DNA from 3 places in the Marisediminitalea sp. genome. Region 2 is predicted to be linked to each of the others. Evidence: predicted binding sites of a transcription regulator. Region 2 holds the regulator's gene; each other region holds the start of a gene.
What was found. The regulator MetJ, encoded in region 2, represses methionine synthesis genes. The targets are predictions, from matches to a motif close to TAGACGTCTAGACGTCTA.
Positions count from the first base shown of each region.

Region 1: thrA (bifunctional aspartate kinase/homoserine dehydrogenase I) is a predicted target of MetJ. The motif match lies at 11,471-11,488, and genes of this name have one in related genera.
Region 3: metA (homoserine O-acetyltransferase MetA) is a predicted target of MetJ. The motif match lies at 10,684-10,701, and genes of this name have one in related genera.

Region 1 is NZ_CFIDRX010000091.1:799-14,617, reverse strand. It holds gene AC4MRN_RS12505 (MAPEG family protein) at 1-204, shown strand, start outside; gene aceK (bifunctional isocitrate dehydrogenase kinase/phosphatase) at 341-2,152, opposite strand; gene AC4MRN_RS12495 (SpoIIAA family protein) at 2,283-2,660, shown strand; gene AC4MRN_RS12490 (ATP-binding protein) at 2,674-6,141, opposite strand; gene AC4MRN_RS12485 (two-component system response regulator) at 6,451-8,553, shown strand; gene AC4MRN_RS12480 (hybrid sensor histidine kinase/response regulator) at 8,602-10,659, shown strand; gene AC4MRN_RS12475 (PepSY domain-containing protein) at 10,772-11,290, shown strand; gene thrA (bifunctional aspartate kinase/homoserine dehydrogenase I) at 11,675-13,819, shown strand, end outside.
Region 2 is NZ_CFIDRX010000083.1:15,002-18,067, forward strand. It holds gene metF (methylenetetrahydrofolate reductase) at 71-961, opposite strand; gene metJ (met regulon transcriptional regulator MetJ) at 1,109-1,444, shown strand; gene AC4MRN_RS11925 (malic enzyme-like NAD(P)-binding protein) at 1,526-2,764, opposite strand.
Region 3 is NZ_CFIDRX010000047.1:9,703-23,521, reverse strand. It holds gene alaS (alanine--tRNA ligase) at 1-1,366, opposite strand, end outside; gene AC4MRN_RS08305 (regulatory protein RecX) at 1,572-2,027, opposite strand; gene AC4MRN_RS08300 (GNAT family N-acetyltransferase) at 2,069-3,289, shown strand; gene AC4MRN_RS08295 (M13 family metallopeptidase) at 3,304-5,370, shown strand; gene AC4MRN_RS08290 (DUF938 domain-containing protein) at 5,401-5,997, opposite strand; gene metH (methionine synthase) at 5,990-8,614, opposite strand; gene AC4MRN_RS08280 (homocysteine S-methyltransferase family protein) at 8,624-9,679, opposite strand; gene metA (homoserine O-acetyltransferase MetA) at 9,683-10,621, opposite strand; gene AC4MRN_RS08270 (glycoside hydrolase family 28 protein) at 10,924-12,366, shown strand; gene AC4MRN_RS08265 (DUF2802 domain-containing protein) at 12,406-12,822, opposite strand; gene AC4MRN_RS08260 (chemotaxis protein CheW) at 12,838-13,326, opposite strand; gene AC4MRN_RS08255 (chemotaxis protein CheW) at 13,345-13,819, opposite strand, start outside.

The DNA of each region.
Region 1 (13,819 bases), on a different contig from region 2:
GCCATCACCTATTTCGCCCCAGCCGCCTTGGTTGTGCTGGCGACATCGTCTGTTGGCACCACCCACATTACATTAGCTCTGAGCTTTGTTGCATGCCGAATTTTGTATTTATTCTGTTACTGGTATGCGTGGAATACGCTTCGAAGTGTGGCTTTTGTTGCAGGGCTGGCGATCAGTATTGCGTTGTTTATTACTGCAATGTAGGTACCCGTTTAGGCTTTTAGTCACACTTCAAAACACTTGTTTCCAGACACTTTTACTCACCCATGACGCCTGCCATGGGTGAGTAACGTAGTGTGTTTGATTCATTGTCGAGATGCTGTAGTTCGATGGTTATGCGCTACGACAATTCACCACTCGTTTTCGCGTCGTTATTGGTTGGAGCTGACGTAACTGCGGTTAATTGCTCGATTCTGTCCGGGTGGCGGCTGAACCGACGGGATTGTGGGTAAGGGGTGAAGTTGTGGATTTCCCCTTTGGATGTTTCTTTCTGCACGCGTCGCCAGTATTCGGAAGTCATCAGGTCGCCGTGCTTGGCTTTCAGCATTTCCTTGAATGGTCGCTTACCCACAATAAAGTGCTCGAATTGCTCCGGGAATACATCACTCGGTGCAACAGACAAGGTATCAAGGGCGTAGGGATCGTCTGACTTCGGAATATCACGGAAGTTACGCTCGCTCATCAAACAAATTTCATCGTAGTCATAAAAGATGACCCTGCCGTGACGGGTGATGCCAAAATTCTTATGCAGCATGTCGCCGGGGAAGATGTTAGCCATGGCTATTTGTTTAATACAGGTGCCGAGCTCGTCAATCGCATTTTCTAATTTCTGTGGGTCGGTTTCCTGTTGTAGGAACAGGTTTAGGGGCGTCATTTTTCGCTCGATATACAAGTGCTTGATCACCAGTTCATCACCGCTGATGCTGACACTGGACGCGCAGGTTTCCTGCAGTTCGGCTAATAAATCAGGGTGTACCCTGTGCAGCGGGAAACGAAAATTCACGTATTCGTGCGTATCTGCCATACGTCCGACTCGGTCAGACATCTTTACCAGCCGATAGCGATCGATAACGTGTTCGCGGGTGATTTTTTTGCTTTCAGCAAACTCGTCTTTAATGATCTTAAACACCACACCGTAAGAAGGCAGGTGAAACACCATCATCACTAAACCGCGAATACCTGGCGCGATTTCGAAGGCGTCGTCAGATTTGTCCATGTGCTGTAAAAAGTTGCGGTAAAACACCGTTTTGCCATGTTTGTAGTGGCCCAGGGCAATGTACAATTCGAACACTTTTTTGTTGGGCATTAACTCGTGCAGGTAAGCAACCAGTTCGCCCGGGTATTGGGTATCTGCCATAAAATAAGAGCGGGCAAAGCCAAAAATAACGCTAAGATCATGGCGGTCCGTGAGCAGCGCGTCTACAAACAGGGCATTGCTATCGTTGGTCTGCAATGCAATGACGAACGGCAGGGTTTGCTCGGGCATCTTAATGCGGCCAATCAAATAAGCCGCTTTACCGCGATAAAATACCGATTTCAGCATTTCTACCGCAGATACACTGCCGAGTTCTTGTTTAGTAAGTCGATTGCGCAAGGCATCGTCGAGGAACTGCATGTCCCTGGTGCGATCTTCAAACGGGATATTAAAGCGATAGCAGGCAAAAATGGCTTCGTACATTTCCGCCACGGTGGTTTTGGTGTCGAAACTGTGAATGACTTTTGCCCGGTCCTGTCCGGGCAAGAAGCACCGGCTTGGCAATACAAACATAATGTTGTTGTCGATAGACCTGTGCCGAAATACTTTTCCGATAACGGAGTTGTAGAAGGTTTCAGCCAGTTCGTACTGCGGATGGCTTTCTATCAGGTTGGCGAAAGCCGCTTTCAACGTATGCCAGAATTCAACGTCTTTTTGGTGCACGATGATTTGTTCGTACAAATCTGCAACGGCATCGGCCAGGCTTTGTTCGTATATGCTGATACGCTCTTTAGAAGCGGCAAGGGCATCACGCCAGTGTCCTTTCTCAAAGCGCTCCTGCGCGCCGCGGGTAATTCGACTGAACCAGCGATAGTTTTTATCGAAGCTGGTCATTATTTGATAGGCCATTTTTTTGGCTTGAGCGTGTTCTGTCACGTTTTTACTCGACGTAGTCAATCCGCTGTCACCTTACCACAGCGCATGGCGCAGGCGAATGAGACAGGTATTTTTGTTGATTTATGTCAGCATACAGCAGGCGAATATGAGATAGCGTAAGTGTAAGACTGAATAACCCGGACCGCCAGTTATGACCCAGACTCACAGTATTTCAATCGGAATAGAGCGTTTTGAAAACACCCTTTACATTGTAATGAAAGCCGCAGGAAAACTGACCCATGCCGATTACGAAGCGTTTACGCCACTGCTGGAAGGTGCGTTAAACACGATTGGCTCACCACATGTCAAAATGTTGGTAGATGTGACTGCATTTAGTGGCTGGGAGCTGCGCGCCGCGTGGGATGACTTCAAAATTGGTTTAAAGCACGGCAACGAGTTCGAAAAAATCGCCATCGTGGGAAATAAAGACTGGCAAGCGCTAATGGCCACAGTGGGTGACTGGTTTATTGGTGGCGAAGCCAACTACTTTACTGATTCAACGGAAGCGATTAACTGGTTGTGTGAATAATGCAACTCCTGAATCAGGCTTCTGTGGCTTGTTTTAGCTCGTCTAACAGGGCCTCAAATTGGGTTTTGGCGACATTGAACCGTGTGTTTATGTCTGGCTCCTGGTTTTTAGCACTTTGTTCGAGTTTACTCATGGTGTCGTAGAGTTGCTGAGCACCAATTTCTCCGGTTTGTCCTTTTAGCTTGTGACTGCGCTGACGCACTGTTTCGTAGTCGCCATTGTGTACCGCTGCTGACAGCTCTGCGAAAATGGGCTCAGCTCCTGACAGAAAGATATCAACAAGCTTGTTCAGTAATGCCTCGTTGTTCATTAGTCTTCCCAATGCTGCACCTTTGTCCCAAATCGGTAAGCTTAGTTCAGATTCTTGCTGTGTATTGCCTGAAGCCGCAGTGGCTTCTTCTCTTTGGGGGCTGGTTTGCGCCTCTTCTGGCGTTGATATCACCACTTCCTCGGTTTGTAGCCATGCTACCGACTTGGTTATAAACTCATTGGGTTCCAGTGGCTTGGTAATAAAATCGTCCATGCCAATGCGCAAGCATTTCTCTCTTTCGCCTTGCAGGGCATTGGCTGTCATCGCGATGATCGGGATTGCCGCTGTATGCTCCCCGGCTTTTCCCTGGCGGATGAGCTGGGTGGCTTCGTAACCGTCGATACCCGGCATATTGCAATCCATCAGAATAGCATCGGCTGGCGTGCCCTCTGATTCAAGGTTTATCAAACGGGTGATAGCATCTTCACCGGAGTTCGCGCAGTAAATGGTAACAGGTAGTTCCGATAGCAGACTGGCAGCTACTTCCAGGTTGATGTCGTTGTCATCGACAATCAACAGTACTTTGCCTTTCAGCGTGCTTGCGTCGTAAAGGTGCTGTGCATCTACATCAGTTTGACGTCGGTGATAAAAGTCTGAAACAAACTCGGAAGTTTGCCCGCGCTGATTAATAAATTTCGCTAAAAACTCGGTGCGTAACAGGGGTTTATTCAGATACTCCAGTGGCTCATAGTCTAAATGAAAGTTCTGCGTAAAGGCTTTTAGCACGAATAACTTGGGTTTGTTCGGCTGCGATGACAGCCAGGTCACCAGTTTCGTCGCTTCAGAAAGTGGTACATCCACGATCAAATTGTCGGGGAGATCGGGAAGCGGCGCTTCAAGATGGCTGTTTTCCAATATGAATGCCTTGCCGTCCAGGCTTTTCACTATATTAGTTATAATTCGAGATGCGTTTTCACTGTGAGTGTAGACGCCCACGGTCTTATCGGTAAGTCGCTTAATTTCACTTTCGGCATAGGGGTCCCACTCATTAGTTGGCAGGGTAATGGTTACATCAGTGCCTTTGTGATGCTCGGAGTCGAGTGTAATATCTCCCCCCATCATGTTGACGAGTTGTTTACAAATTAGCAGGCCAAGGCCGGTACCACCGTATCTGGACGCAATATTATTGTCGGCTTGTTGGAACGCATTAAATAACTTCGGTATTTTCTCTTTGGCGATACCAATGCCGGTATCACTGACGGTGATGGTAAGCGTACCGGTAGAGTCAAGGGCATCAGTACGGGCTTTTACAATAACCGCTCCACGCTCGGTAAATTTTATGGCATTGCTGATAATGTTGTTTAACACCTGTGCGAGTCGATGTGGGTCGCTGCGAAACGTGCGAAAGTTAAGCGCTGAGGTATCGAGATAAAATTCCAGCCCTTTTTCGATGGCTTTTACGGCGTGGGTGGTGACCTGATCGTTTATCAATACCGTTGGGTTAAACAGTTTGCTCTCTAAATCCAGTTTACCTGCTTCAATTTTCGACAGGTCCAAAATGTCGTTGATGAGGACGTTGAGGTTAAACGCACTGACCTCAGCCATATTGATGAATTTTTCAGTTTCCGGTAGCAAGCGCTGTCGTTTTAACATGGCCAGAGCACCCAAAATTCCATTCAAGGGTGTTCGCATTTCATGGCTGATATTGGAAATAAACTGACTTTTAACCTTGCTGTTTTCTACCGCTTCATTGCGTGCAGATTCCAACTCCTGGGTGCGTTTAGCAATTTTGGTTTCCAGCACCTGGTTTATGTTGGCAGCTTCCTGTTTGGCTTGCATATCCTGAGTCGAATCCCGAAAAATCAGCGCCAATGCAGAGACTTTTTTTGACAATTTAATCACGCTTTTTGTGCAGTGATAATGGCACTCTTCTGCGCCTTTGTTCCATGTAAGATCTGATTCAGTTTCGGTATTGGATATTATGGTTTCAATGGGCGTGTTGGAGTGCGGGTTAAAGTACGGGTCGAGCTTTTCACCCAACAATTGTTGCTTGTTCACCCCTAGCATACGCTCGGCAGCGAAGTTGCACGAGGTAACCGCACCCTGATTGTCCAGGGTAATGATGACATCGATCGCAGCAGTCACCACGGCTTGCGCTTCAGCCCTGGCTTCGGCGAGTTTGCGATTGCGATTCGATGCACGGTTAATTAATGACAAAGCCATTGAGAACAGTAATAGCACAATTGCAATGGCGGTATAAAAAGAGACCCGGCGATCCCACAAGAACTTATCAATAAACGCACTGTCACTGAATATCGACACGGTTAGTTGGTAAGGACGATGTCCTGAAGGCACCATCATTGCGCTGCTGGACACATAGCTAGCTGGCATTGTGCCGGATAGCGGGGTTACTTTACTTAGTAGATTAGGTATCAACGTCGTCGTTGTATATTCACTGGTAAAGGTCTTATCAGGTGACAAATCTTTTGTAAAATACAGTGCAGGATCAAAGTGTTCCAGAAAGTATCCTGCCTCATCACTGTAAGCCAACTGTTGGCCTGCCGGAATAAATTCTCTGGCTGATTCGAACAGACTGGTGAGGTTCTTATTGATAATCAGAAAAGCAAAAAGTTGCCCCTGCTCGGTGAAAATGGGCAGGATAAAACGAATCGTTGGCTGATAAGGTACGGTAATTTCACCAAATTCACGGTTTAAGCTAATCGGTGAAACATAAAGCTGTTGCCGCTTTAACTGCGTCGCTTCAATAAAATAATCAGTGTGTTTTTTGTTCTGGTACAAATTAGGCGTGGCAACGCGAACATCACCACGAAAGCGTTCCACCCGGATGAATTCGTCCCCAGAGTCTGCATAAATCACCCTGGCCTGTGAGTATTGGGCGTTGTTTTCAAGAAAAGCTGTGAAAATGGTTTCTAGTCGCGACCGCCAGCCATCAAAAGACGTGTCGTCAAGACGGTCGATACCTTCCGGGTCTTCAGATGCTCTCACCAAACCGCTAATCGGCGGCGTGGAGTATAAAAAGTGAATGGCATTGATACTTTCATTAATACGATTCGAAAAGTCGATTTTAATTTCGTGTAAATTGACCTGGTGCTGTTTTGCAATTTCGTTGAAGGCTTCTTTCTCTATATAGCTTTCATGAATCAGTGACACGCCCAATAACAGGCCAAATAATCCGACTAGCAGTATGTAGGTGTATTTTATGTTGCTCAAAGTTGGCTCGCTTTACAGTTCATCAAAAGTTAGTGAAATACGACCAATCACCTATACTAAAACCAGATTGAATGCTAATCATTATCTATGAGGGAACGATTTACATCCAGCCGCTTTTTCAAAGCTGCGATATATTGCTATGTTTTCTGCTGATTTCAGTGGGTAAGTATAGGCAGTAATGTGAAAAAGTGTTGTTTTTTCATTTATTAAAGCGACGCTGATTCGCAATAGGGTTGCTTACGAACCCGTTCAGGCTGGACGGCGAATATATCGAACCTTGCAATGAAGTAGTAAATGGAGGAGCCTGCAATGGAAGGGACATTAAAAATTCTGGTCATCGACGATGACCCAGGGGCACTGGCAGTCCTCGCCAGTGGTCTTGAGGACTTAGCCCAGGTATCAACCGCAGAGAATGGGCAGGAAGGGCTCGCATTAGCCGCGATATCTCAACCGGATATCGTGTTACTGGATATTGAATTACCTGACATCAACGGTTTTGATGTGTGCAAGCGCATTAAAGAACAGGCCTATACGAAAGTGCCGTCTGTTATTTTCATTACCTCTCATCATGACTACGAGACTGAGCGAAAAGCCCTTGAAATGGGGGGGATCGACTTCATTACCAAGCCGTTTGATTTAACGTTGTGCCGAGCGCGTATTAATAATCATCTGCAGTTAAAGCTTCAGGAACGCGCGGTGATTAGTGCGCGGCGACAAATTGAAGAAGAGCGCCAGTATCTGAAAGTCATCTTAAACTCTATTGCGGATGCGGTCATTGCGACAGATGAAGAAGGGAAAATCACCTTCATTAACCCGGTTGCTCAGCGGCTGACGGGATGGCACAAAGACTCTGCTATTGGCTTGCCAATTGGCGAGGTTATGGTGATATCCGATGCTACAACGAATCAGCCATTGCCTAACCCGGTTGAAATTGCGTTGAAAGAAAAGCGTGTCGTTGCCATGGCGCTGAACGCTAAAATTACCAATCGTTTAGGGCGTGAATACCGGGTAGAGGACTCTGCTGCGCCAATCCGCGATAAGCAACAAAATCTGGTCGGTTGCGTGATTGTGTTCCAGGATGTGACCGAGTCTATTGCGCTTGCGACGCAAATGACCCACTTAGCAAATCACGACCAGCTCACCGGCCTGCCGAACCGCATGTTGTTGCATGACCGCGTGTTGCAGAGCATTTCTCGTGCACAAATAAGCCGGAAGTCTGTCGCCTTATTGTTGATTGATATCGATAACTTTAAGTATCTCAATGACGCGCTGGGGCATTCAGTGGGTGATATTGTGATTACACAAGTGGCGCAACGGCTGGAACATCTGTGCGACACCGAAACGACACTTGCGAGGGTCGGTGGTGATGAATTCGTGGTTATGATTCCGGAAATCAATTCGCACAACGTGACGGATATAGTGGCGATGGATATCATTGAAGCCATTCAGGAACCGTTTTCAATCTCAGGTGAAGAACACAAACTCAGTGTTAGTGTGGGAATAAGCTTTTACCCAACCGACTCGTCAAACGCTGAGGAGTTAATGCGCCATGCCGATACCGCCATGTACAGAGCGAAAACCACCGGAAAGAACCGTTATTGTTACTTTTCTACCAACCTGCAGTTGGAGCTTAACGAACGGGTAAGTATTGAAAAGTCGCTTCGCACTGCGTTGGAAAATGAAAGCCTCATTGTGCAGTATCAACCAAAATACAATTTGGTGTCGGGAACGATCACCGGTGCGGAAGCGTTGGTCAGACTGGCCGGAGAAGATGGAAGCATGATCCCGCCCGACAAATTTATTGAGTTTGCCGAGGAGTCAGGTTTAATTCACGAACTTGGCCGTCAGGTGTTACAACAAAGTATTCAAACCGCTAAAAAATTGGAACGTCAGGGGCACCCGCTCAAGATTGCTGTGAATATTTCGGCTCAGCAATTTCACGAAAGTGATATCTGCAACCAGCTTGAGGACATGCTAAACGAAGCGGCCTTACCCAGTCATTTGTTGGAGCTGGAGGTTACCGAGTCTGCGCTAATGACTGACTTCGAAGAAACCCGGGATATTTTAACGCAGTTATCGTCGTTGGGAATTTCAATTGCATTGGATGATTTTGGTACCGGTTACTCGAGTTTGAGCTATCTGAGGATGTTTCCACTCGATATCCTTAAAATCGATCGTTCTTTTGTGAAAGACATGCTGGCAGACGAGCAAGCAAAAAACATTGTCGATGTGATTGTGCATCTGGCTCATAGTCTGGGTTTGAAACTGGTGGGTGAAGGTATCGAAACCGCAGAGCAATGGGAGACGCTGAAGCAAATTAACTGTGAAGAGGGACAGGGCTATTACTTTAGTAAACCAATAAATGAGAACGATTTTTTTTCGCTCTTGGCTAATGAGCCACAAGTGGTATGATACCCGACACTAAAAATAAACCAGTTAGTCAGAAAACCGGTTATTCCTATGCAGTTAGAACGCGGTAACCCTCTTATTTACAAGACGATCTTAGATATATCGTCGGATCAAAATCTAAGTACGCCGGTTATGATAGATCGCTTACTCGAGATTTGCCGCGGATCGTTTGGTGCCGACGCTGTAGGCTATGGCGGCATCGACGACGTTGATCATTCACTGTATCGACTGCATAGCATCAATCAATCATCTCAGCTGTCTTTTGAGGCAGGTATTACCCTGCCTGTAAAAGACGTACTTTGTAATAAGGCCATTGAAAGCGGTGAGCTAACGTACTACGAAGACTGCAGTACGTCTGATGTGTCAGAACACCCATTTGTGAATTTGTTTGCCATTCACACTTATCTGGGGGCGCCGATTTTAAGTCAGGGCAAATTACCCCGGACTCTGTTCTTTTTATTCACCCAACAACAGGCATCTGCTTTTAGCGATGCTGAGCTTGATTTAATCAAAACCATTGCCGCGGTCATTGAAACGGCGTTGGCCAGAGACGAAAGCCTGGTATGGAAACGGCGGCGGCTAAATTCTTTACAAGCCATGCAGCGCCTTGCGAACATTGGTTTTTGGGAAGTTGATGTGCAATCCGGCAAAGTGTACTGGAGCGATCAGACGCGCTTTATTCATGAAGTGCCCGACGACTTTGAGCCCAATTTGGAAACCGCCATCGACTTTTACAAAGAAGGGGAAGACCGTCAGCAAATTGTTGATGCGGTTGAGCGCGGTTTTGAGAAAGGTGAGTCCTGGAGCCTGGAAGTCCGCCTGATTACTTATACCGGCAAAGAAAAATGGGTTGCAGCATTAGGCGAGGCAGAATTCAAAGATGGCGAATGCGTTCGCTTGTTCGGAGCGTTTCAGGATATTGATGCCCAGGTCGCAAATCGAAACCTGCTTGCAGTGAAAAAGCAGGAAGCCGAGAACCTGTTGCAGGCACGCAGTCAATTAATTGCTAAAATCAGCCATGAATTGCGCACGCCCATCAATGGGATTTCTGGCATGTTGCAAACCATTCACTCCGGTCTGGACAAAGACATTCTGGAAACCAAAATAGCGATTGCAATGCAAAGCTCGGAGACCCTTGTACGTCTTATCAATGACGTGTTGGACTACTCAAAAATAGACAGTGGTGAATTGCTGATTTCGCCTGCGCCGTTGTCATTGGCAAGAGTGTTTAACGACCTGCAGGCGTTGTATTTACCGCTTTGTGAAAAGCAAGGTATACAACTGGAGTTTGAAACCCATTATTGCCAACAAGATTGGGTTGAAGCCGATGAGGTCCGGGTAAAGCAAATATTCACGAATATCCTGAATAACGCATTGCGGTTTACTTTTGGCGGGCACATTAAATTTACTATCACCACAATACAAACCGGCGCGTTGCTGGAATTAGTAGCTCGTGTGGCCGATTCCGGTAAGGGGATGACCCGGGAGCAGACCGCGCGTATCTTTAAGCCGTTTCAACAATTCGACAATCAGGCGAACGCCGGTACGGGGTTAGGTTTGTCGATAGTCAAAGAATTGTGCCAGGCCATGCATGGTGACATAAGCGTACATAGTCATCCGGGAGCCGGCTCTGAATTTACTGTTTCATTGAAGTTTCCCTATTCCGAGCAGGCGAATATCACTGCCAGACGCGTCGCTTCGCCGTCAGTAGTCGCGCAACTTCAAGGTATGAAAGTGCTGGTGGTAGAAGACAATGAAATAAACCGCATCGTCATGGAAGCCATGCTGTCTGAGCTGAGCCTGACCGCAGACTATGCGGTAAATGGGCTGGAAGCAATTAAGACGTTAAAGCAAAACAGGGATTACAACGTGGTCTTTATGGACTGTGAAATGGATGTGATGGATGGATTTCAGGCCACGCGAAAAATTCGCCGTGAACTGGGGTATGACCACAAATCCCTCACCATTATTGCCATGACAGCAAATACCACCAATGAGAACAGGCAAGCCTGCTTTAACGTGGGTATGAACGCATTTTTAACCAAGCCGGTATCCGTGGAAAATATTCGCGATACCTTGTTGTTGGTGTCCGAACGCAAATTCCACTAACACACAGGTTTGAAGAGCCCCACCAAAAGTCAAGAAACGTTAATTCACTGTAATCAAAATCATTTTTTCGGCAAACTAGCCGAATTAACTTTATTTACTCATGAGGAAAAACATGCCTTCACCAAAGTTTCACAATAGTTTTCGACAATACCATCGCTGGATTGGTTTTTTCCTGGCGGGTATCATGGCCGTGTATGCGATCAGCGGTGTGTTACTGATTTTCAGAACAACGGACTTTTTAAAGTATGAAAGCACGCACGAACGTCAGTTGGAAGTTGGGCTAAGTGGTAAAGGTTTAGGTGAGCAACTGCGTATGAAAGGCTTTGCGGTTGTAGAAGAGACTGCAGACACCATTCGATTCCGTCAGGGCGAATACAACAAGCAAAGCGGTGAGGTGGTCTATACGCAAAAGGATTACCCAGCACCGCTGGCCAAAATGGTGAAGCTGCACAAAGCCACTACGAACAGTCCGCTGTTTATTGTGAATATTGCGTTTGGTGTGGCGTTATTGTTCTTCGTTGTCTCGTCTTTCCTGATGTTTATGCCAAGAGCACTGCCTTATAAAAACGGGCTTAAAATAGCCGGTGTGGGTTTTGTGCTCATGGTGCTTATGGTGATGTTCGGCTCGTAAGTCATGCCGCAATGAGCAAAATAGAGGGGCGAAACTTCAGTGACGCCCCTTTTTGCTATTTACTCTGTGGATCCCTAGCCGAACAAGGCGTTTACGTGCTATTATGCGCGCCCAAATATGAAGATTCCGGCCATAAAGGCAACGGAACGGTCTGAAAAATGCGCAAAGCCTGTTGACATATAGACGTCTATACGGCAAATTGAACGCATGAAGACGATGATTAGCACCACCGGCATGATTATTACCACCTCTAGGAGGGCGGTCGCTGGCTAGTGCGCGTAAGCAAACAGACAACGAAAGCCCGCCCTGAAAAGAGCGGGTTTTTTTTTGCGGTAACGAAAGGGCCAAATTAGCCCACAACACAATGCAGTCAAGGAGCATTCAATGAAAGTCTTAAAGTTTGGTGGTTCATCTCTGGCCGATGCACAGCGTTACATGCGGGTGACCGAGATTAGCACGACCATTCACCAGGCAAGTGGTGCTGCTGTGGTCTTGTCTGCTCCAAAAGGTGTAACCAATGCGCTTGGTGCTTTGTGCGACCAGGCGGCAGCAGGTGAAGATTACAGCGCGCTGTTTGCGGAACTCGATAAGAAAGTAAACGGCATTGCTGAAGAACTGAATGCGCAACTTGATGGTTTCGAATTCGCACGTATAAGCGACTTTATCGCGACACACTTAAGCGCGTTAAACAAACAACTGCAAGGTATCGCGTTATTGGGCTGCTCGCCGGATCCGGTAACAGCGAGCATCATGAGCCTGGGCGAATACATCAGCGTTAACTTGTTCAGCGCAATCCTTACAGCGCAGGGCGTGAACAACATTGTTATTGACCCGGTAAAATATGTACTGGCTGAAGGGGATTACCTGGACAGCATCGCCGACGTAGCATTGAGTAAAGCGCGCTTTAGCGATGTAAACACTGACGGCAGTCAGCTGATCATTATGCCGGGTTTTGTAGCGGCAAATGAAGCGGGCGAAAAAGTCACTTTAGGCCGCAACGGCTCAGACTATTCTGCTGCAGTACTGGCGGCCTGTATCGACGCGGAGTGCTGCGAGATCTGGACAGACGTTGACGGTGTGTACAATGCCGATCCGAACCAGGTTGAAGGTGCGGTATTGCTCGATAAGCTGACTTATCAGGAAGCCATGGAGCTGTCTTATTTTGGCGCCAAAGTACTGCACCCTAAAACCATCGGCCCGATTGCTCAGCATCATATCCCTTGCTTGATCAAAAATACCCTCAACCCCAGCGCGCCGGGTACTTTAATTAGTAATGAAGCCAGTACCCAGTGGACCAGCGTAAAAGGCATCTCACAGCTCGACAATATTGCTATGTTCAATGTTGCAGGTCCGGGTATGAAAGGCATGGTGGGTATGGCCAGCCGTGTGTTTGAGGTCATGTCTAACGCACATATCTCTATCAGCCTGATCACGCAGTCCAGCTCAGAATATTCAATCAGTTTTTGTATTAGCAGCAAAGATGCCCAGCGTGCACAAACCTTGCTGGAAGACGCTTTTGCGCTGGAGTTACAGAACCAGTTGCTGGACCCTATCGAAGTGCGCCACGACCTGGCTATTGTGACCCTGGTGGGTGACGGCATGCGTCATACCAAAGGATTGGCTGCACGCTTCTTTAACGCCTTGTCTCAAGCTCGGGTAAACAACATCGCCATTGCGCAGGGCTCATCAGAGCGTTCCATTTCTACCGTTATTGAAGCCAAGCGCGCTAAGAAAGCGGTAAAAGTGATTCACCAGAACTTCTTCTCAGACCGCCACACTATCGATATTTTCCTGATTGGTTGCGGTGTCGTCGGTGCTGAATTGCTGGCGCAGATTGAAAAGCAGCAACCTACGTTATTGGGTCGCAATATTCAGGCACGTGTTTACGGTATCGCGAATAGCCGCAAGTTATTGCTGAATAGTCAGGGTATCGACCTGGCCGGTGACTGGAAAGCTGAACTAGCAGATGCACAGGACCAGTTCTCTGTAGAACGTCTGCACGATTTCGTGAATAGCAATGCGCTGGTTAATCCGGTCATTGTTGACTGTACCAGCAACGCAAGCATTGCCAGCCAGTATGTGGATATGATGGAAAATGGTTTCCACGTGGTAACGCCAAACAAAAAAGCCAATACCGACACGTTGGCCTACTACAAAAAGTTGCGCAACACCGCGCTACAAACTAACCGTCAGTACTTGTACGAAACCACGGTTGGTGCTGGCCTACCGGTTATCGATAACCTGCAAAAACTGTTTATTGCCGGGGACGTTCTGCACCGCTTTGAAGGTATTTTGTCGGGCAGTTTGTCTTATGTATTCGGTAAGCTTGAAGAAGGCATGAGCCTGTCTGAAGCAACAGGTACTGCCAAAGAAAATGGCTTTACCGAACCTGACCCTCGTGATGATCTGAGCGGTATGGACGTGGCGCGCAAACTGTTGATTATGGCCCGTGAAGCGGACCTGGAACTAGAGCTCGACGACATTGAAATTGAGTCGGTGTTACCCAAAGGCTTTGCCGAAGATTGCGAT
Region 2 (3,066 bases):
CCTTGCCTATGCTAAAAAGCATAGTCTACCGCGTCCTTGCGGTTCATCAAATAATTTGTGATACGGGCGTTTAATTCCCGTTGGCACGCACACCCAGCATGTGGCAAATAGCGTAGCTCAACTCGCTGCGGTTCAGGGTATAGAAGTGGAAGTGCTTCACGCCTTCTTTGGCCAGTACTTTTACCATATCCATGGCAATGTTGGCGCCTAACAGGTTGCGAGTGGTCTGATCGTCATCGTCCAGGCCTTCGAACATTTTGTGCAGGTAACCGGGTACGTGTACGTTCGTGAAGCCTGCAAACTTCACCAGCGTCTGATAATTTGTGACCGGTAATATGCCCGGAACGATATCCAGGTCGATACCTGCCGCAGCAGCACGATCGCGGAATCTCAGGTATACGCTCGCGTCAAAGAAAAACTGTGTAATTGCTTCTGTCGCGCCGGCTTCCGCCTTGCGTTTCAGATTCAACAGGTCGAACTGAGCGTTTGGTGCTTCAGGGTGTTTTTCCGGATAGGCCGCAACAGAGATATCGAAATCTGCCACGTCTTTCAGCAGGGCAACCAGATCAGACGCATACATGTCTGTTTTTTCCACGCCAGGCGGCAAGTCACCACGCAGGGCTACGATGCGGCGAATACCGGAATCCCAATAATCCTTAGCAATCTGCTTCAGTTCGTCTTTGGTGGCGTCAACGCAGGTTAAGTGCGGTGCCGCGGTTACGCCCGTTTGTTGTTGAATGCGCTTTACGATGTCATGAGTACGATCACGCTCGCCACTGTTAGCACCGTAGGTCACCGACATGTAAGACGGGTTTAATGGCGCCAAACGCTCAACAGACTTCCACAGGGTCTTTTCCATCGACTCTGTTTTCGGCGGAAAGAATTCAAATGACACGTCTATGTCACGTAGTTCTGACAGCGATTGGTTTAGGGCATCGACCCCTTGTGCGTATGACACCATGATCTAATATTCTCAACTGGACGTTTAGACGTCTAAACTAAAGAATATATGTCTAGACGTCAAGCGGTTTACACTGCTCAATTGACCTTTTCTGTGGTTTGTTTAGAATTTCTCAACATAATAAATAATCATTAGCTGGAATTAATAATGGCAAAGTGGGACGGAAAGTACATTCACCCGTACGCAGAACACGGTAAAAAAAGTGAACAGGTTAAAAAGGTCACTGTTTCGATTCCCATCAATGTACTGAAAGTGCTGACGGATGAACGGACCCGACGCCAGATTAATAATCTGCGCCATGCAACTAACTCGGAGCTGTTGTGCGAGGCATTCCTGCATGCCTTTACCGGGCAGCCGTTACCGGATGATGAAGATCTACGCAAAGACAACCCTAACCGTATTCCTGGCGAAGCGCGCCGCATAATGCTGGAAATGGGCCTGGATCCCGATGCCGAGGAAGGTGAGGACAGCGAGGAAGAATAACGCGCTTAATTCATTTAGCGCGAACACAAACAAAAAACGCCTCATCTGAGGCGTTTTTAGTATTGAGAGCTGCTAACTCGCTTATTTGTATTCAGGTACCACGTCTAAACGGGCAACGCCTGAATCAATTGCAGCTTGTGCTACGGCTTTCGCTATGCGCGCGCACAAACGCGGGTCCATAGGTTTTGGAATGATGTAATCTTTCCCAAACGACAACGAATCCGATTTGCTGGCCTTCAGTACAACCTCTGGTACGGGTTCTTTGGAGATAGCCCGTAACGCTTCAACAGCAGCCACTTTCATTTCATCGTTAATGGCCGTCGCCCGAACATCCAGTGCTCCGCGGAAAATAAACGGGAAGCACAATACGTTGTTAACCTGATTTGGATAATCAGAACGACCCGTTGCCATGATGATATCTGAGCGAGTGGCTAATGCTACTTCAGGCTTGATCTCAGGATCCGGGTTTGAACAGGCAAATACAATGGGGTTAGGTGCCATCAGTGCCAGGGCTTCTGGCGGAAGCAGATCCGGGCCGGATACACCCACAAAAATGTCTGCGCCTTCCATCACATCCTCAAGGGTGCGCTTGTCGGTATTGTTCGCAAACAGCATCTTGTGTGGTGTTAAGTCGTCACGACGTGTGTGGATCACCCCTTTTCTGTCGAGCATATAAATGCGCTCGCGCTGGGCGCCACACTTAATTAACAGTTCCATACAGGCTACAGCCGCCGCGCCGGCACCCATACACACGATTTTGGCGTCTTCAATGGTCTTGCCTTGCACTTCGAGCGCATTCAGCATCCCAGCCGCGGTAACAATGGCTGTGCCGTGCTGGTCGTCGTGGAATACCGGGATTTTACAGCGCTTGATCAGCTCCTGTTCAATTTCAAAACACTCTGGTGCTTTGATATCTTCCAGGTTGATACCGCCAAACGTGTCGGCAATGTTGGCAACCGTATTGATGAATTCTTCCGTCGTGCGGTGCTTTACTTCAATATCTATCGAGTCCAGTCCGGCGAAGCGTTTAAACAACAGCGCTTTACCTTCCATCACCGGTTTTGATGCAAGTGGACCTAAATTACCCAAACCAAGAATAGCGGTACCGTTACTGATAACGGCAACCATGTTGCCTTTACCGGTATAGGTATAAGCGGCGTTAGGATCTTCTGCGATTTCGCGACAAGGCTCTGCCACGCCTGGGCTGTAGGCCAGGGCGAGGTCATCAACACTGTCGGCGGGTTTGGACAGTTCTACGCGAATTTTGCCCGGCGTAGGGTAGGCATGATAATCGAGGGCACGTTGGCGAAAATCTGACATTCTGTAAATATCCTGTAATGCTAGTTTTAGCACCTTTATGAAGGTGACCGTCAGTCGCTAGTTTATTATTGTTATTGTTGGCAAACTTTAACACAGTGAAATTGCTATGGTATACAAACAATTTCGCTTACACACCGTTAAAATAACGTGTCCGATGAGTTACTGCCAAATACAGAATACTATACTCACTATTTTTTGTGTTTATCTATTTTGTAAATACTATTTATTTGATGTATCGATAGTGGCGGGTGAGCGGTATATTTACGGCGAGCAGATACAAAATAAGCGCCGTAAAGGCGCTT
Region 3 (13,819 bases), on a different contig from region 2:
CACCGTTATCATAACCAGTAAACGCAGTCTCCTGCTCCACTCTGAGCGTATCGTTGTAATCTGCACCAAACTGACTGGCTTCCTGCGCGCGTTTGCGCTGAGCTTGCATCGCAGCCTGGAAACCGTCTTCGTCGATGGTGTAATCGTGCTCACGGGCAACGTCAGCCGTTAAATCGGTTGGGAAGCCATAGGTGTCATACAACTTAAAGACCAATTCACCCGGAATCACCGTACCTTCCAGTGCTTCAAGGGCTTCGTTAAGGATGTTCATCCCGCGAGACAGTGTCTTACTGAATTGCTCTTCTTCCACTCGCAGTACTTTTTCAATAACCGGCTTCTGATCTTTCAGTTCAGGGTATGCTTCACCCATCTCTTTGATCAGCGCTTCAACCAGCTTGTAGAAGAAGATATCGCTGGCACCTAACTGATAGCCGTGGCGCACAGCACGACGAATAATACGTCGCAATACATAACCACGACCTTCATTGCTAGGCATAACACCATCGCAAACCAGGAAGGCACAAGAGCGAATGTGGTCGGCAATAACGCGCAATGACTTGTTCGACAAGTCTTCGGTACCGACAATCGTCGCAGCGGCTTTGATCAGGTTATCAAACAGGTCTATCTCGTAGTTACTGTGTACGTGCTGCATGATCGCAGAAATACGTTCCAGGCCCATACCGGTGTCAATCGACGGCTTAGGTAACGGCTCCATAGTGCCATCTGCCTGACGATTGAACTGCATGAATACCAGGTTCCAGATTTCAATAAAACGATCACCGTCTTCTTCTGGTGTGCCCGGAGGACCACCCCAGATATGTTCGCCGTGATCGTAGAATATTTCAGAACAAGGGCCGCAAGGACCCGTATCGCCCATCGACCAGAAGTTGTCTGATGTCGCGATGCGAATAATTTTTTCTTTCGGCACGCCAATCTGGTTTTCCCAGATATCGAAGGCTTCATCATCTTCGGCGTACACGGTCACCAGCAGCTTGTCTTTTGGCAGTTTTAATTCTTCAGTCAGAAACGACCAGGCAAACTGAATGGCTTCTTGTTTGAAGTAATCGCCAAAGCTGAAGTTACCCAGCATTTCGAAAAAGGTATGGTGACGCGCGGTGTAACCAACGTTTTCCAGGTCGTTGTGTTTACCACCTGCACGAACACAGCGCTGTGACGAGACTGCGCGCGTGTAGCTTCGTTTCTCAGAGCCAAGAAACACGTCTTTAAACTGGTTCATACCGGCGTTGGTGAACAACAAGGTAGGATCATCTGCCGGTACCAGAGAAGAACTGGCAACGGCCTGGTGGCCATTACGACTAAAATACTCGATGAATTTACGGCGAATATCGGCAGTTGATAGAGTCATTGAGAACCTGAAATCCTTTGTTGTTTATAAAGCCTGTTTGCGGTTTTATTGTCGCTGATTAATTGGTCTGGCTGCACAAAAACCGCATGTTCTTGAGGGTTGCAACAATATCATGGATGATGGCGCTTTGTTAAGCAATGGCGTGGTCAGAGGGCAGAAATAATTACTATCAGGCAGATTGATTGTTTCGATTAAACCACAGTATTTATTCTTCTGTTACTGAAAGCGCGTATTCAATGTGGTCCTGATAAAATCCGCGGTACTGTAAAAAGCGCATTTGTTTGTAGCGCAGTTCCCGGTCTGAGATGCGTTCAATGCCGTATTTTTTTGCCCGTACTTGCAAAGCAAGTTCAAACCAGTCGATTTCGTTTTCCTGAATGGCTTGTTCTACTAAGTGTTCATCGACCTGCCACTGCTGACAGTCCATTTTTACCCGACCCGGGCCCTGTCCTTTCGCGGCGCCTGCGCGCACCTTCATTTCGGCAAAACGGGCATCACTTTGGATACCGGCTTCGCGATATTCTTCTAACACCGGCACAAACGCGTTTGTCTGAAAGCCTTTTTGCTGTAATTTTCGTATGAGCTCAGCATACGCATGTTCTCGTCGTGACAACATGCGTGTAATCGAATCCATAATGATTTTGCGGTCGCTATCTGTCATGTTTAAATCAACTTTTTTCATTAACGGGGCATACTAACGAAATGGCGTACGAAGTAAATATCCAAGGGTACCGCGTGCGATGCCTTGATGCCATTTCAGAAATCGCTCAGGACCAATGGGACTCACTGGCTGTTCATGCAGCAACGGGCGGCCCCTTCGTGCAGTATAACTGGCTTGCACTGCTGGAGGACACTGGCTGCGTAGGTCAGGATACCGGCTGGCAACCTGCCCATTGGGTTATCTACAAGGACGATGTGCTGGTCGCACTGGTGCCGGGTTACGTTAAAACCGACAGCTATGGTGAATACGTTTTTGATCACAGCTGGGCCAATGCTTATCACCAACATGGGTTTGCATATTACCCAAAGTGGATTGCAGCGATACCGTTCACTCCGGTTACAGGGCCTCGCCTGCTATTGCGGCCTGGCACACAGCTTAACGATTGCCTCAGCACCTTAAAACAAGCTCAGGAAGTCTGGGCCAACCAGTCAGGTATTTCGTCTTTTCACTGGTTATTTCACGACCACGATTGTGCTGCGTTTGAACAACTGGCTCTCCCCACTCGCAGAAGTGTGCAGTTCCAATGGGTCAACCGCAATTATTCAAGCTTTGACGATTTCCTTGCGGTGTTAACATCGCGCAAGCGCCGGGATATCAGAAAAAACCGTCATCGCCTCGCAGGGAACGGGCTCGACATTCAAACGTTAACCGGGGAGCAGCTCACCACTGCGCACATGACCACCTTTATTGATTGCTACCAGGATACCTATTTAAAACGCAGTGGGCACACTGGGTATCTGACACCGGCGTTTTTCTATGGATTGCAGGAAACCATGGCAGATAACGTGTGTTTGGTAATGGCCAGCCTGGATGAGCAACCCATTGCGTCCGCGTTGTTCCTCTATGATAAAACCGGCTTATACGGTCGCTACTGGGGCTGCTTGCAGGACATAGATTCATTGCACTTTGAGTGCTGTTATTTTCGGGGAATTGATTTCGCCATTGAGAAGCAATTGCCGTTATTTAACCCGGGTACTCAGGGAGAGCACAAAATTCTGCGCGGGTTCGAACCCATATTTTGTTATTCCCAACACGCCATGCGGCACCCGGATTTTCATCAGGCTGTAGACAACTTTTTACAGCAGGAATCGCCAGTTATTGAACAGTATTTCAATCAGGCGCAGGATGTATTACCTTTCAACAACACTTTTATAACAAAATACATTAACATCAACAATAAACCGTCTTCTGACGACATCTAACACAGAGTATCAAAATGAAGTACACGTTAATTGCAGCATCTGTTGCAGCTACACTAGCCCTAACGGCTTGTAGCAAACCTGAGAACCAAACCACACAACAAACTCAGACCGAAGCGCAAGCCAGCGCTCAGATTGGGTCTTTTGGCGTCGATTTAACTGCCCGTGATATGAGCGTTAAACCTGGCGATGATTTCTTTATGTATGCCAGCGGTACCTGGTACAAAAACTATGAACTGCCTGCAGATAAAACCCGCTATGGTGCATTCTCTCAGCTAGCGGATCGCAGCGAAGAACAGGTCAAACAAATTATTGATGACATTATGGCATCGGATGATTTAACACCTGACGAACAGTTAGTGCACGACTTCTACACGGCCTACATGGATACAGACACCATCAATGCCAAAGGCATCGCACCATTGATGCCAATCATTGAGGAAATCAACAACATCAACTCGGTTGACGCACTAACAACCTTCTTTGGTAAGAGTTGGCTACACGGCACTAACTCGCCACTTTGGGGTGGTTTAGGCTATAACCGACTGGAACCGAATGAATATCAGATGTCTGTTGGTGTAGGTGGTCTTGGCCTGCCAGATCGTGACTATTACCTGAGTGATGCAGAACGATTCGTAGATATCCGCAGTGCCTACCTCAAGCACATTGAAACTATGCTGAGTTTTGCGGGTGAGACCGACACAGAGCAGAAAGCGCAGGCAATTCTTGCCCTGGAAACCCGCATTGCAGAGATTCAATGGCCAAGAGAAAAGCGTAGAAACCGTGACCTGACCCTGAACCAGATCGCGCGTGAAGAACTGAGCGATGCTTACCCTAACTTCAACTGGAACGCTTGGTTAAATGCGCAGGGCTACAAAGCGCCGGAACTTAACATTTCACAACCCGAGCCGGTTAACGCGGTCATTGAAATTGTAAATGACACATCGCTGACAGATTGGAAAACCTACCTGACTTACCATGCGATATCTAACAACGCGTCTATGTTGTCAGACGATATTTACATGGCGAATTTTGATTTCTTCGGGAAAACCCTGTACGGACAGCAAGAGCCTCGTCCACGTTGGAAACGTGCAATAGGCGCAATGTCAGGGACTGAGTCCCTCGGCTTCGCTATTGGTAAGAGCTATGTCAATCGCTTCTTCCCGGAAAGTTCAAAAACGCAAATGGCCGAACTGGTTGAAAATCTTCGCGCTGCACTTGGCGAACGCATTGACGGCCTGGATTGGATGGGCGAAGAAACCAAAGTCAACGCCAAGGCCAAGCTGGCTGCATTCCGTCCTAAAATTGGCTACCCCGATGAGTGGATTTCTTATGAAGGCTTATCGATCACCGCCGATGATTTGCTGACAAATGAACACAATCTGCGTAAGTTCTTCAGAGCGCAGGAACTGGAAGAAGAATTAAAACCCACAAATCGTGAGAGATGGGGTATGACACCACAGCGAGTGAACGCCTATTACAACAGTTCATTCAATGAAATTGTGTTCCCTGCTGCGATTCTTCAGCCTCCGTTCTTCGATCCAAATGCGGATCCAGCGGTAAACTACGGTGCCATTGGTGCGGTAATTGGCCACGAAATGGGTCACGGCTTTGACGACCAGGGTTCTAAGTCAGATGCGAACGGTATTCAGCAAAACTGGTGGACCGATGAAGACCGCGCCGCGTTTGAAGCTAAAGCCGATGCCCTTGCTGCGCAGTACAGCGCATACGAGCCTATCGAAGGTAACTTCGTAAATGGCCGCAACAGCCTTGGTGAAAACATTGGTGATGTAGGTGGTCTGGCAATGGCATATCACGCCTATCAACTAAGCCTGAATGGCAAAGAAGCGCCTGTCATTGATGGCCTGACCGGCGACCAGCGTTTCTTCCTGGCCTGGGCTCAGGTATGGAAAGAAAAGCGCACAGAACAAAGCATGCTGAGTCAGTTGCGTGCAGGTACTCACGCTCCGGGTCAATTCCGTGCGTTAGCACCGCGTAACCACGACGCTTGGTACAAAGCTTTTGACGTGCAGCCAGGTGATGCACTTTACCTGGCGCCAGAAGAGCGTGTACGTATCTGGTAATAATTTGCTAAAACGTAAATCAAGCCACCGTTAATCGGTGGCTTTTTTTTGCCAGATAAGCAACAAATTATTGGCCGGCATTGGACGAATCTCGGTGAGTTGTAACCCCTCTCCCGCCCAGACCTTCAGGCTGTTAATGTCTTTGTAACCGCCATATCCGCGGCTTAGCAAACTGTCGTGGAACTGCTCGTTACTCAGTGATGAAAACTGGCCATTCAGCGTGAAAGGACCATATTGACAAAATATCCCCTGTGCAGGCAATTGTTGGGCAATGCTACGCATCATTAACGCCACTTCATCAGCAAACATAATGTGAGCAGTATTGGCAGAATATACGGCGTCAAACGGGATATCAGGGAACGGATGTTCACCAATTTTCAACGTGATGGGGTCAAATAGATTCGCTAACCCGGCTTCATGTACCCAGGCCTGAATACCAGCGTGATTGTCTACAACATCGCTGGTGTGCCAACTGAGATGAGGCAGGTTACGCGCAAAATGCACCGCATGTTGCCCGGTACCACTGCCTATCTCCAGCACCGTTTTGCTGTTAGCAAATGCCCGCGACAACTCAGCCAGTATCGGCTGTTTGTTGTTTTCGCAGGCCTGGCTAAATGGCTTAGTCATTCAGATTGGGACCCAACCAGCGCTGAGCAGTTTCGATATCCCACCCTTTGCGCTTGGCATAATCTTCAACCTGATCCTGTTGGATTTTTGCTACCGCAAAATAACGGGCTTCCGGATGCGCAAAATACCAGCCCGACACTGACGCGCCAGGCCACATTGCATAGCTTTCGGTGAGCTTCATGCCGGTGTGCTCTTCCGCGTTCAACAAGTCCCAGATCAATTGCTTTTCAGTGTGCTCAGGACATGCCGCATAACCCGGTGCCGGTCGAATGCCCTGATACTTCTCGCGGATAAGGTCATCATTGCTCAGCGATTCGTCCGGAGCATAGCCCCAGTATTGCTTACGAACCTGTTCGTGCAGGTATTCAGCGAAAGCTTCTGCAAGTCGGTCTGCAACCGCTTTTACCATGATGGCATTGTAGTCATCGCCTTTTTCTTCATAAGACGCTGCCAGCTCATCTTCGCCAATGCCGCCTGTCACTGCAAACGCGCCGACATAGTCATTAATGCCAGAGCCTACTGGTGCCACAAAATCACTTAAGCAGTAGTTCGCGCCCTTTGGCTTGTCGGTTTGTTGACGTAAATGGTGCGCCACGCCCAGGGTTTCCTGACGACTTTCATCGGCATAAATCACCACATCGTCATCCTGGCGATTGGCAGGAAACAGCCCGATGACACCTTTAGCCTGCAGGCTTTGATTGGCAATCACGGTGTCCAGCATGGCATTGGCATCGTCAAACAGGCTTTGAGCCTGCTCGCCAACAACGTCATCGGTCAGGATGCGCGGATACTTGCCTGCCAGTGACCAGGTCAGGAAAAACGGCGTCCAGTCAATGTAATTGCGCAGAGTTTCGAGCGGCACCGTTACGGGCGTTACACCTAGTTTATTGGGTGTAACCGGCGCGGTACTGAAGTCTGGTACATGCGCATTGTCGCGTGCCTGCTGCAAACTGACCGGCTTACTGCGAGGCTGTTTACGCGCGTGCTGATCACGCACAATGTCGTATTCTTTGCTGAGCTGCTCAGCAAACTCAGCGCGGGATTGTGCATTCAGCAGCTTCTGGCACACACCCACGGCACGACTTGCGTTAGGTACATACACCACTGGCGCATGGTAGTGCTGTTCAATTTTTACAGCTGTATGCGCTTTAGAGGTGGTCGCGCCGCCAATAAGCAGAGGCAGATCGAACTCCAACCGCTCCATTTCCTTCGCCACGTGCACCATTTCATCAAGAGACGGGGTAATGAGCCCCGACAGCCCAATCATGTCGACGTCTTCTTCTTTGGCTTTTTGCAGGATACTGGCGCACGGCACCATCACCCCCATGTCGATAACTTCAAAGTTATTACACTGCAGAACCACACCCACAATGTTTTTACCGATGTCGTGAACATCGCCTTTCACGGTCGCGAGCAGGATTTTGCCATTGCTCTTCTGACCCTCTGATTTTTCAGCTTCAATGTAGGGCTGCAGGTAGGCAACGGCCTTTTTCATAACTCGCGCGGATTTTACGACCTGCGGCAGGAACATTTTTCCTTCACCAAACAAGTCGCCCACTACGTTCATGCCGTCCATCAGCGGGCCTTCGATCACGTGCAGTGGCTTTTCTGCCGCCTGTCGTGCCGCTTCCGTATCGTCTTCAATATAATCCGTAATGCCTTTTACCAGCGCGTGTTCCAAACGCTTATTCACCGGCAACTCACGCCAGGCCAAATCTTCCTTAACAACAGTTTTACCGTCGCCCTGATACTTAGGAGCCAGCTCAAGCAGCTTGTCGGTTGCGTCTTCATGACGATTTAAAATCACGTCTTCAACGGCATCGCGCAGTTCTTGCGGGATCTCGTCGTACACTTCCAACTGCCCGGCATTCACAATCGCCATATCCAGGCCCGCGCGAATGGCGTGATACAGGAAAACTGAGTGCATCGCTTCACGAACCGGGTTATTGCCCCGGAACGAGAATGAAATGTTCGACAAACCACCCGATACGTGTGCATAAGGACAGGTCTGACGAATGACTCTGGTTGCTTCAATGAAGTCGACGGCGTAGTTGTTGTGCTCTTCGATCCCCGTCGCGACGGCGAAAATATTGGGGTCAAAAATGATATCTTCCGGCGGGAAGCCAACTTCTTCTACCAGTAATTTGTAACTGCGCTGACAAATCTCAACCTTACGCGCCTGCGTATCGGCCTGTCCGGTTTCGTCAAATGCCATTACCACTGTAGCGGCACCGTAGCGCTTGATAAGGCGCGCCTGATGCAGGAACGGTGCTTCACCTTCTTTTAAGCTAATTGAGTTCACAATCGCTTTGCCCTGCACACACTTAAGGCCGGCCTCGATGACTTCCCACTTAGAGGAGTCAATCATGATAGGCACACGGCTAATGTCGGGCTCTGACGCGATCAGGTTCAAAAAGGTCGTCATCGCATTCACCGAATCCAACATGGCTTCGTCCATGTTGATATCGATGATTTGGGCACCGTTTTCAACCTGCTGGCGGGCTACGTCTAATGCGGTTTCGTAATCGCCATTTAAAATAAGGCGTTTAAATACGGCTGAACCCGTTACGTTAGTGCGTTCACCGATATTAATAAAACTTGAAAATTCTGCAGACACGTCAATACCTTAATGCACAAAGGGTTCTAAGCCAGACAACCGCATTTTGGGTTCAAATGCAGGAACGGCGCGAGGCGTAACACCGGCAACGGCGTTGACCAAATCCTGGATATGCTCGGGAGTGCTGCCACAACAGCCGCCGACGATGTTGACCAAACCTGAACCGGCCCACTCTTTAATGTGTTCAGCCATTTCAGGCCCTTCCATGTCGTATTCACCAAATTCGTTTGGCAAACCGGCATTGGGGTGAGCAGACACCAGGCATTCTGATACAGAAGCAATTTCGTCTACATACTGACGCAACAAATCCGGCCCCAGCGCACAGTTTAAACCGAATGAAACAGGCTTAATGTGACGCAGTGAATAATAAAACGCTTCGGCAGTTTGGCCAGACAGCGTGCGACCTGATGCATCGGTAATTGTCCCGGAAATCATAACCGGCAATCTGAATCCTTGCGCCTCAAAGACGGTTTCCACCGCAAATGCGGCAGCTTTGGCGTTTAACGTATCAAAGATGGTTTCAATAAGAATGATATCGGAACCGCCTTCAATTAAGGCTTCGCAGGACTCAGTGTAAGCCTCTACGAGTTGGTCAAAGGTCACGTTGCGCTTTCCCGGATCATTCACATCTGGCGATATGGACGCCGTGCGGTTTGTCGGGCCCAGTACTCCGGCGACAAAGCGCGGTTTATCCGGTGTTTTCGCCGTGAATTCGTCTGCGGCTTTGCGCGCCAGCTTAGCGGCAGCCACATTGATATCCCTCGATTGCGCTTCCATGTCATAGTCAGCCATGGCAATGGTGGTCGCATTGAAAGAGTTAGTCTCGATAATATCTGCACCCGCAGCCAGGTACTGACAATGGATGTCGTAAATGATATCTGGCTGAGTAATGGACAACAGATCGTTATTGCCCTTGATATCGCAATGCCAGTCGGCGAATTCCTTGCCCCGGTAATCTTCCTCTTCCAGTTTGTGCCGCTGGATCATGGTGCCCATTGCGCCATCCAAAATGAGAATGCGCTGAGCCGCCAGGGCATAAAATTGCTCGTCTGTTAACCTGGTCACGTGTTACCTCTTATGCTGGTTCTTTTCTACCAGCTGATTCAAATCGTACGGCGTTGTCTGGTAAACATAGTAGTTTATCCAGTTAGTGAAAAGAAGGCTGCCGTGAGAGCGCCATCTTACTAGAGGAGACTGTGTCGGGTCATCCCCGGGGAAGTAATTACATGGAATATTGGGATTCAGACCAGCCTGAACATCACGTTGATATTCGTCTGCCAGTGTTTCAGGATCGTATTCTGGGTGCCCGGTAATAAACACCATGCGCTTGTCATCAGATGCCACCACATAAGCCCCGGCCTCTTCAGATTCGGCAATCACTTTAACGCCGTCAATGCTCTCGTATTCATCGGTATTGATATAGCCGTAACGCGAATGTGGCGCGTAGAACTCCGGGTCAAACCCTCGCAACAACTCGTTATGCGGGTCTTTTACCTGATGATGGTATACCCCGGACAGCTTTACATCCCGGAGTTTTCGCTGGATACCATAAAAATGATACATGGCCGCATGCGCCGCCCAACACAGATACAATGTTGACTGCACGTTGCGGTTTGCCCACTCCAGAATGGTTTTCATGGTGTCCCAATAGTTGACGTCTTCGTAATCGAGCAGCGCCAAAGGCGCGCCGGTTACAATCAGGCCATCATAGCGTTTATCTGCCACATCGTTGAAGTCATGATAAAACGCATCCATATGCGATTGTGGAGTGTGCTTTGGCGCGAGATCATTAATGCGAATTAAATCGACATTGATCTGCAATGGCGTATTGGACAACAGTCTCAACAGTTGCACTTCGGTCTCAATCTTATTTGGCATCAGATTAAGAATAGCCACCTCCATAGGGCGGATATCCTGACTCGCAGCACGCTGGCTATCCATGGTGAAAATATTCTCACCCAACAACACATTTTGTGCAGGCAAATTTTCTGGGATCCTGATAGGCATAGTCACTCCGGGCATAAATCTCGTTGTGCTATTGTCGCTAAAGCGCAGGCAATGTCAACATCTTTACGTCTAGACGTCTAAATGTTTATACGGGCATTTACCATGACGTGACTCCTTGGTTTCGCATTCGGAAAGAAAAACACATTATGAGTAACGCAACGCAGACAACACCCAAACTGCTCTGTAATGTTAATACTCAGACCTTAGCCTGTTGCTTTACCCAAACTAAACAACAACGTTCAGTTTGCACGTAGCTAGGGAAAGTAGCTAAACGAAAATAAGAGTGATAAGGACAATTAAAAATGCCTGACCAACCATACAAACTGGCGTTGTCTCGCAGGCAGTTTATTCAGGGCAGCCTTGCCTGTGCTGCTTTATCAGGATGTTCAACAATGAAGCAATTACCCGGGCAGACTTCACTGCCAGCAACAGAAACCATCAAGGTGAACGCGCCTTTTGCAATGCCGGGAATCACTGTTCCCGATTTTAGTCAGGCCACAGGGTTTGATATCCGCGATTTCGGTGCAGTCGCGCAGGACAAATCCGCAAACGATAGTGCATTACGCAGCGCGATAGCTGCAGCCAATCGTGCGGGTGCGGGAACCGTCATAATTCCACCTGGTGAATGGCTATGCGGGCCCATACACTTACGTAGCAATGTAAACCTGCACCTGACAGCCGGTGCCACTCTGTTGTTTTCTGAAAACCCCAGCGACTACTTGCCTGCGGTTAAAACCAGTTGGGAAGGCATGGAGTGCTATAACTATTCGCCACTTATTTATGCTTATGAATGCAGCAATGTAGCGATTAGCGGTAAAGGAACACTTCGGGCAAAGTTAGATATTTGGCAAGACTGGTACGCGCGCCCCAAAGCCCATATGGACGCCATTGCCAGTCTTTATCATATGGCGTCGAAGGATATCGCCGTTGAAGATCGGCAAATGGCTTATGAAGGTGCCAACCTTCGCCCTCATTTTATTCAGTTTAACCGTTGCCAGCATGTGTTAGTCGAAGGGATACATATTCAGGACAGTCCGTTTTGGGTATTGCACCCCTATATGTGCAGAGATGTTGTATTACGCCATGTAAGCGTATCAGCCCATGGCCACAACAATGACGGTGTCGACCCCGAAATGACGCAAAATATGCTTATAGAGCATTGCACATTTGATCAGGGCGATGATGCCATAGCGGTAAAAGCCGGGCGCAACCAGGATGCCTGGCGCTTACATACCCCGTGCCGGAATATTGTTATGCGCCATTGTCGAATTAAACGCGCACACCAATTACTCGCCATTGGCAGTGAGCTGTCCGGCGGCATAGAAAATATATGGGTACATGATTGCCACTTTGACGGCGGGGAAGCGTTCACCTCTGATGAACACAAATACCGCGGAACGGGCAACATCGTGTTTATCAAAACCAATGAACGTCGCGGAGGCTTCGTGCGAAATATCATTGTTGAACGCGTAAACGCCGATACTATTGGCGGTGGTGTACTGGCCATTGACACAGATGTGCTTTATCAGTGGCGAACCCTGGTTCCAACCTATGAGCGACGCCTGACAGCCATTGAGAATATACAAATAGCCGATATTACTGTGAATAATGCCGCTTTCATCAGTCAGATATCAGGTCAGGCAGAATTACCAGTAAATGGCGTGCAGTTGTCTAATCTTGCAGTGAGTGCTTTGTCCGGAGACGCTTTTCTACACGAGCACGTACACAATGTGCGGATTGAATAGCTGATTGTGCGACCTGTTTTAAAGTTAAGTCGCCTCGGGCTACGCGGGTTTGTGAATATTCATTAGCAACTGGACTTCAGCGGCAGGTAGGTCGCAGCTATGCATGACTTCATCCATACTGGCGCCTGCTTGCAGCATCTCAGCAGCACGCTGATAGAGGCGGCTATCGGGATCCTGTTCACTAACCGTTTTAATTTGCTTTGCCAGTGCTGCTATATCATTTTCCAATGACGTTACTGAGCGCGCCACCGCCATACTGCGGGCCTGCCCTTCTTCAATCGTATTGTAAAAATTTTGCTGCGATCGGGTCAATTGCGCTATCAGCTTTTTATGATCGTCGAGCTCCAGCTTGAGTAAGCGGATTTGTTTGCGCGTATTCAGCCAATTAACTAAAAAGCCTCCTGTCGCCAGGAGGCAAGCGAATACGGCAATAAGAAGTGGTTTTGATACTTCCATGTGTTCGTCAGGCCGTTACAGGCTGCTCAGTTCGTCCCACTCTTCATCGCTTAATAACTTGTTCAGATCTACCAGAATAAGCAGTTCACCATCGCGGTTGCTTACGCCCTGAATGAACTTCGCACTTTCCTCGGTACCTACGTTAGGCGCACTGTCGATTTCTGAAGAGCGCAGGTAAACGACCTCAGCAACACTGTCTACCAGAATACCAACGACTTGCTCGTCAGATTCAATGATAACGATACGGGTATTGTCAGTGACGTCTTCTGGCGGCAAACCGAACCGGGCACGGGTATCAATAACGGTAACAACATTGCCCCGTAAGTTGATAATCCCCAGAACATAGTCCGGTGCACCAGGCACAGGCGCAATTTCGGTGTAACGCAGCACTTCCTGAACCTGCATTACATTAATGCCATAGGTTTCATCACCCAAACGATAGGTGACCCATTGCAACACCTGATCGTCTACATTTGCAGCGTTATTATTTCTATCATCACTCATGTACTTGGCTCCAATTGACTATGGCACCTGGTCTTTACTGCCCAAGCCATTATCTAGCATTGCAATTAGTTCATCAACGTCAAGCAATGCACACATTTTATCTTTCACCATACCCGCCAACCAAGGCCGTTTGCTGGACGCTTCACGCCACTTCACATCAGCTTTTGTCAACGATACAGTATTGACTAGTTTTTCACTGGCGAGTCCCCACGAACTATCGCCTAACATAATAAGATATTGATAGTTTAGCTGATCTGCCAGATTTTGATCGTATTTTTCGGGCATAACCCATTGTGCAGTATCAACAACACTCAATTTTTCTTCCCGATGCAGCATGATCCCCATAAACCATTTGGGTTTACCGAAAAGCGGACCGAGCTTGGTAAGCTGGTGAATACCGCCCAACGTTATCAAAGGCACTGCCAGGGTTAACCCCGCCACTTCAAAGAACAACGCCTGAAACTTATCATCAAGACGTTTTTCAAGTGGCAGT